DNA from 2 places in the Paenibacillus sp. FSL F4-0243 genome. Region 2 is predicted to be linked to the other one. Evidence: riboswitches for the same ligand, from Rfam matches in the RefSeq annotation. Region 2 holds a riboswitch; the other holds the start of a gene.
The links. A riboswitch is a leader RNA that binds a small molecule or an ion and turns the genes downstream of it on or off. The one in region 2 is predicted to bind S-adenosylmethionine.

Region 1 (4,833 bases), 3.0 Mb from region 2:
GAGAAGGCAAGATAGCGCAGTTTGGGGCTGATTGGCTGGTTATAACTACTGCGGTGGCAAGGGAACATGCTTTCCCTCTAAATTGGGTGCATGAAGTAATTGAAGAGGAGTCTTTCGTCTCTTGGCTTTATAAACAGAAAGAAGTCAAATATAAGAAGCAGCTAGAACGACTGCGCTTGCGGAGGATTTTGCTGCAGGGGATCGAGAATGGGTTGGGCTTGGAACAGCTTAAGGTGAATAGTGGAGTGAACCGGCGTGAACTTATAGAAGCGGTAGAGGAGCTAGAAAGAGAAGGTTATTCCGTCGAGAAGCTAATCCATGTAGAGCTTGGCAATATGCCGCAGAATGAGCAGGATGCTATATGGAATGCCTATGTGGAGCTCGGGGATCTTTTCCTAAAACCGGTGTTACATAAGGTGTATGGCGACGACTTTTCCGCTGCTGAAGGATTGGATATTTATTATGAGCGTCTGCGATTGATCCGCATCCGTTTCCGTCGAGAGCAAACGCATAAAGTGGGTATGGCGACCAGTTTTTAAATTTGCGCATACCAAAAAGACGAAGGCTTCCTTATACCTTACGGTTACAGGTCCTTCGTCTTGCTTATTCGTCCGGTTTGTTTCATAGCCATTCCTTCTTGCGGAAAACATACAGCATCCCACAGCCTAACGTCAACATAACGCCTATAACGCCATAATAGCCATATTTCGTATGAAGCTCGGGCATATGATCAAAGTTCATACCGTAGATTCCGGTAATTACGGTCAGGGGCATGAATATTGTTGTAATCGCAGTAAATACTCTCATAATTTCATTCGCGCGGTTGGCGATACTGGATTGGTATGCCTCTCGTAAGTTGCCCATGAGATCGCGATACGTCTCAAAGGTTTCAGATATTTTAACCGCATTTTCATAAATGTCGCTAAAATATTTCTGCAGCTGATCATCAATCAGACGGAGGTCTTTTTTATTTAGGGTATTGATCACTTCTTTTTGTGGCCCCAGCATTTTCTTCAACCATAGAATTTCACTTCGCAGACCGATAATTTCACTGAGATGTGACTTCTTGGTATGCATGAGGATATCTTCTTCCAGCTTCTCAATCCGAGCTTCAATTCGGTCGCCGACGGAGAAATAGTTATCAACGACAAGGTCAATTAGCAAGTAAAGGAACATATCCGGTTCACTTACTTCTTGCTCCCAGAGCATAGGCTTCAGGATTCGTAGTTCATTGATCTTTTGTTTCGTGACAGTGATGATGTAATGTCTTCCAAGGAATACATTGAGCGCCCGTAGGAAAATTTCTTCATCGTCAAAGCGGATGCTATTTACAACTATAAAGTAGTGACTTTCGTATATTTCGATCTTTGGACGCTGATCCTCTTCGCTAAGGCAATCCTCAACAGCAAGATCATGTAGGTTGAACAAGGGCTGAAGCAGCTCCAAATCCTCAACATCGGCGTCAATCCAATAGAACCCTTCCGTTGGGGGTGTTAGTGTTTCATCAATTTCATCAATAGGTGTAAAAACCCCTGCATTTACCAGCCGGATTTTCATCTGATTTCACTCCTCCTATCCCCAGGTCTTCACTAGGGACTGCTAAATTAAGCACAGAGAAAAAAATCAGCTTGGCCGGCGGTACAATCAATACATAGGGCCAAATGACGTTTCGAGGGCATGAAGAAGAACTGCTCCCGCCGCCGGCAAGCTGATGATTATCCTGTGTGGTTGCTCATTCTGTACACATATTTGCGAGCTCGGGTCGCCTTCCATCCTTCTTCTCACCTCTTCTTTTCGTTCAGGTATGAAATACTTGTCTAGTATAACAACGGAGTATGCCTCTTTCAAGCAAATTTATTGTGATTTTGAGGCTTCTTCAGCATTGTATGGACTTGACGAAAAGGAGGTTCATGATTTAAAGTGAATTTTAAAGTAATTTAATTGAATACAGCTAAATCTTATCAAGAGCAGGTGGAGGGACTAGCCCTATGAAACCCGGCAACCGGCGTGTAAACGCACGGTGCTAATTCTTGCGGAATTTCTGCAGACGTCTAATCGTTTTCAGGAACATTCTGGCAGATGAGAGAGGCGCATATGACTGTAGATATGACCTTTCTCGATTTCCGAGGAAGGTCTTTTTATGTTCAGCAAGCCGCAGTGCGGCAAAATAACTAAATTCAGCTAAGGAGTGGAAAGACAATGCCAATTAAAATTCCCGACAGTTTACCGGCGAAAGAAGTACTATCCGGAGAAAATATTTTTGTGATGGACGAAAGTCAGGCTTTCCATCAGGATATCCGTCCACTACGGATTGCTATTCTGAACCTCATGCCGACTAAAGAGACGACAGAGACTCAATTGCTGCGTTTAATTGGAAATTCGCCACTACAAGTTGATGTTACTTTATTGCATCCGCGTTCCCATATTTCCAAGAATACTTCTGCTGAACATTTGAAGAGCTTTTACAAAACCTTTGACGAGATCAGCCACCGCCGTTTGGATGGTTTAATCGTTACAGGTGCTCCTGTAGAACAAATGGAGTTCGAGGAAGTATCGTATTGGGAAGAACTGAAAGAGATTTTTGAATGGAGCAAGGACAATGTGACTTCAACCATGCATATTTGTTGGGCGGCACAGGCAGGCTTATATCATCATTTTGGTGTTCGTAAAGTGGCATTGCCTGAGAAATGTTTTGGCGTCTTCCCTCATACGATTAATCAAAATAACATTAAACTGTTGCGCGGCTTTGACGAGGTATTCCATGTACCACACTCTCGTCATACCGATGTCTCCCGTGAAGATATTGAGAATAATCCAGATCTGCAGATTCTGGCGGAATCCGAAGAAGCTGGTATGTATCTAGTGGCTACAAACGACGGTAAACAAATATTTGTGACCGGACATTCCGAATACGATCCTCTATCCTTGAAATGGGAATATGACCGTGATGTGTCTAGAGGGATGGAGATGGCTTTGCCGAAACATTACTTCCCTAAAGATGATCCAGAACGTACACCTCCAGCAGTGTGGCGTGCGCATGCCAATTTATTATTCTCTAACTGGCTCAATTACTATGTATATCAAGAAACGCCTTATGATATCGACCCGATTGTTTACTAATAATAGCGCTACAATATAAATTAGGAGGCATTAATCATGGATGACAAACTTAGGATTGAAAGTAGACTGGCTCAAATAGGTTCTCAAGAAGATCCAGCCACAGGAGCAATTAATTTTCCGATTTATAATGCAACGGCATTTCGTCATCCAAAACTCGGTCAGAGCACAGGGTTTGATTATAGCCGTACCAAGAGTCCGACCCGTTCAGTGCTTGAGAATGCAGCTGCAGAACTGGAATCCGGAGATGCAGGATTTGCTTGTAGCTCAGGGATGGCAGCGATACAAACGGTGCTTACCTTGTTCGCTCAAGGCGACCATCTGATCGTTTCGCTGGATCTTTACGGCGGTACCTATCGTTTGTTGGAACGGATTATGTCCAAGTTTGGAATCACTGCTTCATATGTAGACACGAATGATTTGGATGCACTGGAAACTTCGCGTCGTCCAAATACGAAAGCTGTATTTATTGAAACGCCAACGAACCCACTTATGATGATCACGGATATTGAAGCCGTGTGCACTTGGGCACGTCATCATGGGTTACTTAGCATTGTAGATAATACGCTGCTGACTCCATTCTTCCAACGGCCTATAGAATTAGGTGCGGATATTGTAGTTCATAGCGCTACTAAGTATTTGGGTGGTCATAATGATGTACTGGCAGGCCTGATTGTATCCAAGGGTGTAGAATTATCAGCTGAATTAGCTATTCTACATAACTCTATTGGCGCCGTGCTCGGACCAACAGACAGTTATCAGTTGATGAGGGGCTTGAAGACATTGGCGCTGCGTATGGAGCGTCACGAAAGCAATGCATTAGCGATCGCTCACTACTTATTAGAGCATCCAGCGATTGCGGAAGTGTTCCATCCAGGATTGCCTGATCATCCAGGACATGAAATCCAGAATCGCCAATCTTCAGGCAATACCGGTATTTTTTCTTTCAAATTAAAAGATGCCAGATACGTAGAGCCGCTTCTTCGTCATATTCGTCTTATTGCATTCGCAGAAAGCTTGGGCGGTGTAGAGTCACTGATGACTTATCCGGCTGTACAAACGCATGCTGATATTCCTGTGGAGATTCGAAATGCTGTGGGTGTAGATGATCGTTTACTGCGCTTCTCCGTCGGTATTGAACATGCAGAGGATTTGATTGCTGATCTTAGCCAAGCACTAGAAGCCGCTAGGGCAGAAATTGAGTCCAAGTAACAGGAAGAAATGTTCAATCGAGTGTTAGTGGAGAAATAGAGTATAACTAGCAGTATCGCTTAGTGCGATGCTGCTTTTCTTCTGGATAGGAATTTGCGAAGAATGTAAAAGCATTTTTCAAGCTGTTCAGATTGTGATACGATGAGGAAATGAACTGTTCAATTGTATGAGAAAGGGTTGTCACCTTGAAAAAAGAGACAACGTTTTTTCTTCCTGTAATTTTGTGATTCTACCATACCCCTAAGGGTTTAGAAGGAGGATGCGAACGATGAGTGCGATAGATCTTATTTTGGACAAAGCCCTACGGGGTGAACGTCTCCAATTGGAAGATACCATCCGGCTGTTCGAGAGCAACGAAATTGAGAAAATGGGTGCAGCTGCAAACACCATAATGGAACGCTGGCATCCAGACCCGATGGCCACGTTTGTAATTGGTCGTAATATTAACTATACGAATGTATGTGATGTCTACTGCCGTTTCTGCGCATTTTATCGCAGACCTGG
Region 2 (4,833 bases):
GCAGCCTGCGCGTGTTCGTATGAGAGAATAAGTTTGACTTCTGCATGACATTTTGCTTCACTTAAAGAATAGAAATTTGACAGATATGGAAGAAAGGACTGAACAAGCTATGGACAAAATTAGTTCTCCTGCTGAATTTCAGGTAGCCATTCAATCTCCTCGATTAACTGTAGCCATCTTCAAGGCGGACTGGTGCTCGGATTGTAAATTTATCGATCCTTTTATTCCTGAGGTAGAGCAAGCCTATGCAGATCGTCTAACGCTGGTTGAGGTTGACGTTGATGCTGTGGGTGACGTTAGTCAGGAACAAAATATTATGGGTATTCCAAGCTTTGTCGCGTATTCCGATGGACGTGAATTGGTTAGATTCGTTAATAAATTACGTAAATCCCGCGAGGAAATTGAGAATTTCCTGGATAAAGCGGTTCAAGTGCATCAAAGCCTTCAACAGTAATTCCGGAAAACCACCGCTTTCGCCTGTTCGAGCAAAAGCGGTGGTTTTTTAAGATGCTTCTTCATTACTAAAAACTGCGGGTGATATTTTTGTCGACAAATCAGTTGAAATGGCTTAGTTATCTTACTTGCCTTATCATGTTCCTCGCTGTACTAGGGGGAGCGGTTGTAACGAAGACTGGATCGGGATTGGAATGTGGAAATGAATGGCCGCTCTGTCATGGGAAATTGATTCCGGCCTATACTGTAGGTTCGATGATTGAATACACCCATCGCTTGTTTAGCGGATTGGCAGGGTTATTGTCACTTGCCTCGATGATTGCCTTTTGGCGTTATGCTCGAAATCGGCGGGACTTGTTAGTATATGCATTCATGACGTTGCTGTTTGTAATTGTTCAAGGTGGTATGGGAGCGCTTGCAGTGATTAAATCCCAATCTGCTGCTGTAATGGCACTACATATGGGCTTTTCTTTGATCGCTTTTTCAAGTTCTCTAATGCTGGCTCTAGGAACTAAAAGGCGACATGAAGCAGGTGAGTACGATCCTAAGATGGAGCTTCAGAAGCAACCCGTCAGTAAGGCTTTCCGCAATTTAACCTGCTTTACGGCCTTTTATTCCTATGTTGTTGTTTATATTGGAGCCTTTGTTAGTCATACGGATTCGCGCGGTGGATGTTCTGGCTGGCCGCTCTGTAACGGTGAATGGGTTCCCGAGCTTTCCGGGGGAGTAGGTATTGTTTTTACGCACCGGATTGCGGCTTTGATCTTATTCATTCTTACTGCGGTGCTTGGACATTTAGCTTTTTGGAAACATAAGGATTACCCAGAGCTAAGAGCTCTTGGCGTAGCGGCTGTTCTGCTGTGCTTGATGCAGGTATTTAGTGGAGCTGCTGTTGTTTACACACTAGATAATGAAAGATTGTACATATTTGCCGCTTTGGCTCATATTTTGTTGATCGCTAGTTTGTTTGGTGTCTTATGTTATATGAGTGTAAGAGTCTGGCAGCTGAATCGCGCGAGAAATGTAGTTGTTGAAAAAAATCCAACGAATCCAATGACACCGTTGTAACACCCTTGGTAGAAAGTTCCCACCGTGGATAGAGTCGCTTTACCTGCGGAATAATAAAGTGGAAATCGGTATATCGTGGTGCTGGACAAAACTTTAGGAGGACTGGGATATGCTGCGGGTTATACTTGGAGAGCCGCCTCGAAAGAACAGCGGTGTATTGGCTGACGCGATGGAGAACATGGCCACATTTGCAGCCTTACTGCGCAAGGAAATGAACGCTCATGAGGATAATGACCATGAATACCGCAAGCTGGAGATTTGGACACGTGGACTGATCTCCTCATTGGATGAATTGGAGCAAAGCTGGTTCGCAGCTGCTTTTTACCGGAAATCGGTAATCGCTGGTTATATGGACGATATGTCACCAGTGGAACAAGGCGATTATGCGCGGTATGTTTATTTTTATAAAGATGGATTTATTCGTGTGTTCTCTCTTCTGGACAAGCTTGGAACGGTACTGAATCATTTTTATGACCTCAAAACCTCCAAATTAAAAACGCACTTTTCTTATTTTACAGTACTGCGTCAACTTCAGTTATTGAATGTGCATCCTGCATTAGCGGATCAACTGGAACAGATCAAGAACTCTTATCGTGATCCACTGGAGAATCTACGCAAGCGCAGAAATGCTGAAATTCATTATATGAATTCCGAAATGCAGGATGATTTATGGCAGCGACATCAAGGCTTGCATGACAAAATTCAGCTTGAGGATTTAGATAGCCATCTTGAGGATTTGAAGCAGTCCCTTGAAATGAACTGTAAAACATTAATCGCGGCATTCAGCTACAGCAATGAACAGCTGCGTAAGGAAATCAGCAAGGCAAAGCGTGTACAATCCTAAGCGTTCAAGATATTTCCTTTTGACAAAAAACAAGAAACTTACTATACTTATGCTTGCATTAAAGTCTGTACGAATTCAAACATAAAATTTCATACTCTATATCTTATCGAGAGTGGCGGAGGGATAGGCCCGATGAAGCCCGGCAACCGATTTGTATACAGCGCGATTAGCGTTTTGTACAAATGTCATGGTGCTAATTCCTACAATGACGCAAGGTTTGTGGTCGTTGGCAGATGAGAAGGCATTGTCTAAATAAACACACAGAGCCTCTTGCGATCTGCATCGATCGTCGGAGGTTTTTTTGTATGGAATAAGTGAATTATAAAGGGGGCGACGAGCGTTGATTAATCTAAAAGGAATAACAAAGGTATATGGAAAAGGCAGCCATGCGGCTACAGCACTTTCCGGATTGAATTTGTCTATCGAAAAAGGTGAAATATTCGGAGTTATTGGCCATTCTGGAGCGGGGAAAAGTACATTGATCCGTTGCATTAATCTGTTGGAGCGTCCGACAGAAGGGGAAGTTTGGGTAGATGGCATTGAACTAACCAAGCTTACTCAAGGTCAGCTGCAGGAACAGCGGCGCAAAATTGGGATGATTTTTCAACATTTCAATCTGCTATCTTCTGCGACGGTGTACGATAACATTGCTTTTCCTCTGCGACTCACAGGCACTTCGAGAGCAGATATTGATACTAAAGTGAAAGATTTGCTTGCCTTAGTGGGGCTTGAAGAACACCGGGATAAATACCCCTCCCAATTATCAGGCGGACAAAAGCAACGGGTGGGCATCGCACGGGCACTTGCCAGCGACCCTGATGTGCTGCTGTGTGACGAAGCAACCTCTGCGCTTGATCCACAAACGACAGACTCTATTCTTAAGCTATTGCTCGATATTAATAAACGATTCCATCTGACCATTGTGCTGATCACTCACGAAATGCACGTGATTCAGAGCATCTGCGACCGTGTTGCGGTCATTCATGGTGGTGGTATCGTTGAGCAAGGTAAAGTCACGGAGGTATTCCTGAAGCCGCAGCATGAGGTCACTCGCGATTTCATTCGCAGTGAATCACAGAATGAGGGACCTCTTCGTACGGCGCTTGACGCTGCTGCTGGGGACAACTCTCAGGCCGTCAAAATTACTTTTTTCGGAGAGAAGACCTACGGCTCTGCACTTTCCAATGTAGTACGTGAGACAGGTGTTAGCTTCGCCATTCTGCATGGTACCATCTCAACGATAAAAGACGTACCTTATGGACAAATGATTGTTCGATTCGAAGGTCCAGCTGAAGCGATCGCTGTGACGATAGCCGAACTAACCGCTCAAGGCCTTGAAGTGGAGGTGATTTCGTAATGAATTTCGCAGACTTAAACTGGCAAGAAATGATGGATGCTACAGTTGCTACCTTGCAAATGTTAATATTCTCTGGATTGTTCACAATTATTCTTGGTTTACCACTCGGAATTCTATTGTATTTATGGGGAAGATCGAATAGTATAGTAATCAGAGTAATTTACTCGGTCTTATCGTTCGTTGTAAACATCCTACGTTCGGTACCGTTTATCATTTTGATGGTAGCATTAATTCCATTTAGCAAAGCCGTTGTTGGAACTTCCATCGGAGTACTCGGTACGATTCCACCGCTCGTGATTGGTGCAGCTCCATTCTTTGCTCGCTTGGTGGAAACGGCATTAAGAGAAGTGGATCGTGGAGTAATCGAAGCGGCGCAAGGGATGGGAGCATCCACGAATCAGATCGTTATGCGTGTTCTTTTGCCAGAGGCTCGTCCAGGTCTGCTCGCTGGGGTTACGATCACACTGGTTACACTGGTCTCCTATACGGCAATGTCCGGGATGGTAGGCGGCGGCGGGCTAGGGGATCTAGCGATTCGTTACGGATATTACCGATATGAGAAGGAAGTTATGATTATCTCTGTAGTCTTGATGGTCATACTGGTGCAACTGCTACAAATGGCCGGTGATCGACTAGTACGACATTTCACACGGAAATAAGGTACGTCCATATATAGCCTTATTCATACAAATACCAAGGATAAGAGGGGGATTTAAAATGAAAAAATTACTACTTACTTTTTTTAGTCTGACACTGGTTGTGGTGCTGGCTGCTTGCGGCAATAACAATAATACTTCTAACTCGGCTGCTACTAATGCACCAAAAGATGGTGCTGCAACTGAGTCATCTGCAGAACCTGTAAAATTGGTGGTTGGTGCTTCACCTGTTCCACACGCTGAGATCCTAAAAGCTATTGCTCCATTGCTTGAAGCGCAAGGAATTACATTAGAAATCAAAGAATTCACTGACTATGTTCAACCAAACGTTCAGCTTTCAGAGAAGAATCTGGATGCTAACTTCTTCCAACATCAACCTTACCTGGATGACCAGAATCAAAAGAACGGTTCGGATCTAGTTTCTGTTACAGCCGTTCACGTTGAACCTTTTGGTG

Region 1: linked by a shared signal. The riboswitch ahead of metA (homoserine O-succinyltransferase) and the one ahead of NSS87_RS25995 (methionine ABC transporter ATP-binding protein) in region 2 are both predicted to bind S-adenosylmethionine.

The regions. Positions count from the first base shown of each region.
Region 1 is NZ_CP150151.1:1,907,655-1,912,487, forward strand. It holds gene NSS87_RS08515 (HRDC domain-containing protein) at 1-539, shown strand, start outside; gene corA (magnesium/cobalt transporter CorA) at 622-1,557, opposite strand; SAM riboswitch class I at 1,956-2,086, shown strand; gene metA (homoserine O-succinyltransferase) at 2,200-3,120, shown strand; gene NSS87_RS08530 (aminotransferase class I/II-fold pyridoxal phosphate-dependent enzyme) at 3,157-4,329, shown strand; gene mqnC (cyclic dehypoxanthinyl futalosine synthase) at 4,598-4,833, shown strand, end outside.
Region 2 is NZ_CP150151.1:5,846,977-5,851,809, reverse strand. It holds gene NSS87_RS26015 (polysaccharide biosynthesis protein) at 1-31, shown strand, start outside; gene NSS87_RS26010 (thioredoxin family protein) at 110-454, shown strand; gene NSS87_RS26005 (heme A synthase) at 544-1,521, shown strand; gene NSS87_RS26000 (Cthe_2314 family HEPN domain-containing protein) at 1,631-2,365, shown strand; SAM riboswitch class I at 2,466-2,605, shown strand; gene NSS87_RS25995 (methionine ABC transporter ATP-binding protein) at 2,706-3,722, shown strand; gene NSS87_RS25990 (methionine ABC transporter permease) at 3,722-4,381, shown strand; gene NSS87_RS25985 (MetQ/NlpA family ABC transporter substrate-binding protein) at 4,440-4,833, shown strand, end outside.